DNA from 2 places in the Lentzea xerophila genome. Region 2 is predicted to be linked to the other one. Evidence: riboswitches for the same ligand, from Rfam matches in the RefSeq annotation. Region 2 holds a riboswitch; the other holds the start of a gene.
The links. Region 2 has a riboswitch for S-adenosylmethionine ahead of thrC (threonine synthase). Riboswitches for the same ligand answer to the same signal wherever they lie in the genome.
Positions count from the first base shown of each region.

Region 1: another riboswitch for S-adenosylmethionine. It lies ahead of ACRSBM_RS05705 (aminotransferase class V-fold PLP-dependent enzyme); the one in region 2 lies ahead of thrC (threonine synthase).

Region 1 covers NZ_CP194934.1:1,149,513-1,151,705, forward strand. The annotation lists gene ACRSBM_RS05700 (potassium/proton antiporter) at 1-1,043, shown strand, start outside; SAM riboswitch class IV at 1,117-1,231, shown strand; gene ACRSBM_RS05705 (aminotransferase class V-fold PLP-dependent enzyme) at 1,269-2,193, shown strand, end outside.
Region 2 covers NZ_CP194934.1:6,596,055-6,598,247, forward strand. The annotation lists gene ACRSBM_RS31350 (hypothetical protein) at 1-52, shown strand, start outside; gene holA (DNA polymerase III subunit delta) at 87-1,064, opposite strand; SAM riboswitch class I at 1,143-1,264, shown strand; gene thrC (threonine synthase) at 1,276-2,193, shown strand, end outside.

The DNA.
Region 1 (2,193 bases), 5.4 Mb from region 2:
GGCTCACCGGCGCGCTCGAACTGGAGTCCGGCCTGAACGACGCGCCGGTCTACATCGCCGTCGTGCTGCTGGCCTCGTCGGACCGGATCACGTGGGCCGCGCCGCTGCTGGTGATCTACGAACTGGGCGCGGGCGCGCTCATCGGTGTCGCACTGGGCTTCCTCGGCGGGGCCGGGCTCAGACGCGCGGCGTTGCCGTCCACCGGTCTGTACCCGCTCGCCACTGTGGCGGTGTGCGTGATGGCCTACACGGCGGCCGATCTCGCGCACGCGTCCGGATTCCTCGCCACCTACGTCGCCGCGTTGGTCCTCGGCAACGCCCGCCTGCCGCACCGCGCCGACACGCTGTCGTTCGCCGAAGGTCTCGGCTGGCTCGCCCAGATCGGGCTCTTCGTCCTGCTCGGCCTCTACGCCTCGCCGTCACGGCTGCTCGACGTGCTGTTCCCCGCGCTGATCGCGGGTGTGGTGCTGACGTTCGTCGCGCGGCCGCTGTCGATCATGCTCTCCTCGCTGCCGTTCAAGGTGCCGTGGCGTGAACAGGCGTTCCTCTCCTGGTCGGGGCTGCGGGGCGCGGTGCCGATCGTGTTCGCGCTGATCCCGTTGATCCAGGGCGTCGAGGGTGCGCGCGAGCTGGTCGACGTGGTGTTCCTGCTGGTCATCGTGCTGACGGTGGTGCAGGGCACGACGCTGCCATTCCTCGCGCGGCGCCTGGGCCTGGTACGGGCCGGTGAGGCGCAGGAGATCCAGGTCGACGCCTCGCCGCTCGACGAGCTGGGTGCCGAACTGCTGCAGGTGCACATCCAGCGCGGGTCGAAGCTGCACGGCGTTTACATGTCGGAGCTGAGGCTGCCGACGGGTTCCACGGTCAGTCTCGTGGTGCGCGCCGGGAAGAGTTTCACGCCACAACCGACGACCCGGCTGCAGACCGACGACCAGTTGCTCATCGTCACCACCGAAGAGGCACGTGACGCCGCTGAGCGGCGCGTACGTGCCGTCGACAGGGCCGGCCGCTACGCCAGGTGGAAGGGCGAGACCGGCGAATAGTCGGTCTCCGAGGCTTCTCACCATGTGATCGGGTGTCGACACGCACCGTGACCCTCCGCTAACGTCCTCGGCAGGTCATGAGAGCCAGCGTCAAGCCCAAGCTTGCTGGCCGGCAACCCTCCAACCGCGGTGGGGTGCCCTTGGTGAGGACCTGGTCCGGCGCGTGGGGCGCCGGTCAAGCGCGGGCCTTCGCACAACGGGGCCCCTGGCCTCGGAGGCAGCTCGATGACGCTCGCGATCACCCCAGCCACGAACACCGTCACGAACACCGCGGTTCCGGCTGTCGTCGGCGCTGACCTGCGCGTTCCGCTCGTCACCGGAGAGCGCGTCACCTACGCCAACCTCGATCACGCGGCGAGCGCGCCCTGTCTGCAAGAGGTGCGCGACGCCGTCGACGAGCTGCTGCCCTGGTACGCCAGCGTGCACCGCGGCGCCGGCTTCGCCTCCCAGGTCTCGACCCGCGTCTACGAGCAGGCCAGGGACCGCATCCGCAAGTTCGTCGGGGCGCGTTCCTCCGACACCGTCGTCTTCACCCGCAACACCACCGATTCGCTGAACCTGTTGGCGCGCAGCGTTCCCAAGGGCACCGCCGTCGTCCTGTTCGACAGCGAGCACCACGCGGCGTTGCTGCCGTGGCGCGGGCCGAACGTCCAGCGCGTCCCCGCTCTCGCCGAAGAATCAAACACTGAGTCCGGTGCTGCCGCTTTTGTCGTCGCGCTGGACCGGGCGTTGGCCGCCGCCCCGGTCGGCCCCCGGCTCGTGATCGTCACCGGGGCGTCCAACGTCACGGGGGAGCTGTGGCCGGTCGCGGAGCTCGCGAAGGTCGCCCGCCGGCACGGCGCGCGCATCGCGCTCGACGCCGCGCAGCTCGCCCCGCACCGTCCGATCAACGCCCGTGAGCTGGGCGTCGACTACATCGCGTTCTCCGGCCACAAGATCTACGCGCCGTTCGGCGCCGGTGTGCTGGTCGGCCGCGCGGACTGGCTGCAGCAGGCCCAGCCGTACCTGGTCGGCGGCGGCGCCACGGCGAAGGTGACCGACCACGGCGACCGCCTGGGCGTGGCCTGGTCCGCGGTGCCCGAGCGGCACGAGGCCGGCAGCCCGAACGTCGTCGGCGTGCACGCGCTGGCCGCGGCCTGCGAGATCCTGT
Region 2 (2,193 bases):
ACCCGGCTTCACCGGAGCCCAGTACCTGATCGGGATCCCGCGCGCCCAATGATCTGCGCGGTGACCTCGCCCGGTGATCTCTCTGGTCAGCGGCGGCCGTGCGAGGCGACGATCCGCAGCACGGCCCGCTCCAGCGCGTAGTCGGCGTCGGCCGCCACGCCCTTCACATCGGCGTTCAACCCCGCGACCACCTGCATAGCGTCGGCGAGACCCGACTGGTCCCAGCCGCGGGCCTGCGCCTGCGCCTTCTTGATCTTCCACGGCGGCATGCCGAGCGGCCCGGCCAGGCTGAACGGGTCGGCGCGCCCCACCGCGGACACGCGCGCGACCGTGCGCACCGCGTCGGCCAGCGCGTCCGCGACCAGCACGTGCGGCACGCCCAGCTGCATGGCCCAGCGCAACGCCTCCATGGCACCCGCGCGGTCACCCGTGACGGCCTTCTCCGCCACGGCGAACCCGGTCACCTCGGCCTTGCCCTGGTGGTAGCGGCGGATCTCCTCGACCGTCACCTTGCCGTCGGTGTCGGAGACGAGCTGCGACGCCGCCGCTGAAAGCTCACGCAGGTTCGTGCCGACCGCGTCGATCAGCGTGGCGACGGCCTCCGGGTCGATCTTGCCGCCCGCCTGCCGCACCTCGTTGCGCACGAACGCCTCGCGTTCGGCGGACTTGGTGACCTTGGCGCACTCGGTGACCACGGCACCGGCCTTCTTCAGCTGTCCCGGCAGGTCCTTGGCCGCCTTGCTGCGACCACCACCCGTGTGCACGACGACGAGCGTGACCCCGTCCGCGGGCGCCTTGACGTAGGAGAGCACCGTGTCGGCGACCTCCTTGCTGATGTCCTGCCCGTTCTGCAGGACGATCACGCGCCCCTCCGCGAACAGCGACGGGCTCACCATCTCGGCCAGCTCGGGAGGCGTGAGATCAGTCACCTGCACACGGGTCAGGTCGGCGTTCGGATCGACCTTGCGTGCCGCCTCGAGAGCCGCCCGAACAGCACGTTCGACCAGCAGCTCCTCCTCGCCGACGACGAGGTGCAGTGACTCCGGTGCGCTCACGCTCCGCATCCTCCCACGTCTCGGATCGTGGGCATCTGTGGCTGAGCAACGGAGTGATGCCGTAGCTTGGTGGCCACAACTGAACACCGCTCATCCAGAGGGGCAGAGGGACCGGCCCGTAGAAGCCCCGGCAACCGGCGTCAGCGCGCTATGCGCAGACGATCACGGTGCCAATTCCGACCCGTTCGATTTCGCGGGAAAGATGAGGAGATACCTCGCGATGACTGCTGTCTCTGTGCCCACGAGCACCAAGTTCGACCTCGGCCCCGCCCGCGCACTGCTGTGTCGGGAGTGCGGAAATGAGACTCCTCTCGCTCCTGAGTACGCCTGTCTGGAGTGTTTCGGGCCGCTGGAAGTGGCCTACGACTTCGGCAAGATCCGGCGCGAGGACATCGAAGCCGGCCCCAGGTCGATCTGGCGCTACCGCGGCCTCCTTCCCGTTCCGTCCACTGTGGAACAGCACCCGAACACCGATCCCGGCGGCACCCGCCTGGTCGAGGCGCACAACCTCGCCAAGGCCCTGGGCGTCCGCAAGATCTGGGTGAAGGACGACACCGGCAACCCCACCCACTCGTTCAAGGACCGCGTGGTCGGCGTCGCGCTGGCCGCAGCCCGTGAGCTGGGCTTCAAGGTGCTGGCCTGCCCGTCCACCGGCAACCTGGCGAACGCCGTCGCCGCGGCCGCCGCCCGTGCCGGCTGGAAGTCGGTCGTTCTCGTCCCCTCCAATCTCGAGCGCGCCAAGATCCTGATGAGCGCCGTCTACGAAGGCGCGCTGATCGCCGTCGACGGCAACTACGACGACGTGAACCGCCTCGCCCAGGAGCTCGCCGCGGAGAACGAAGACTGGGCGTTCGTGAACGTCAACGTCCGCCCGTACTACGCGGAAGGCTCGAAGACCCTCGGCTACGAGGTCGCCGAGCAGCTCGGCTGGCGCCTGCCCGACCAGATCGTCGTGCCGATCGCGTCCGGCTCGCAGCTCACCAAGGTCGACAAGGCCTTCCGCGAGCTCGGCCAGCTCGACCTGGTCGAAGCCACCCCGTACAAGGTGTTCGGCGCGCAGGCCACCGGCTGCTCCCCGATCTCCGCCGCCTTCAAGGCGGGCCACGACGTCATCCGCCCGGTCCGCCCGGACACGATC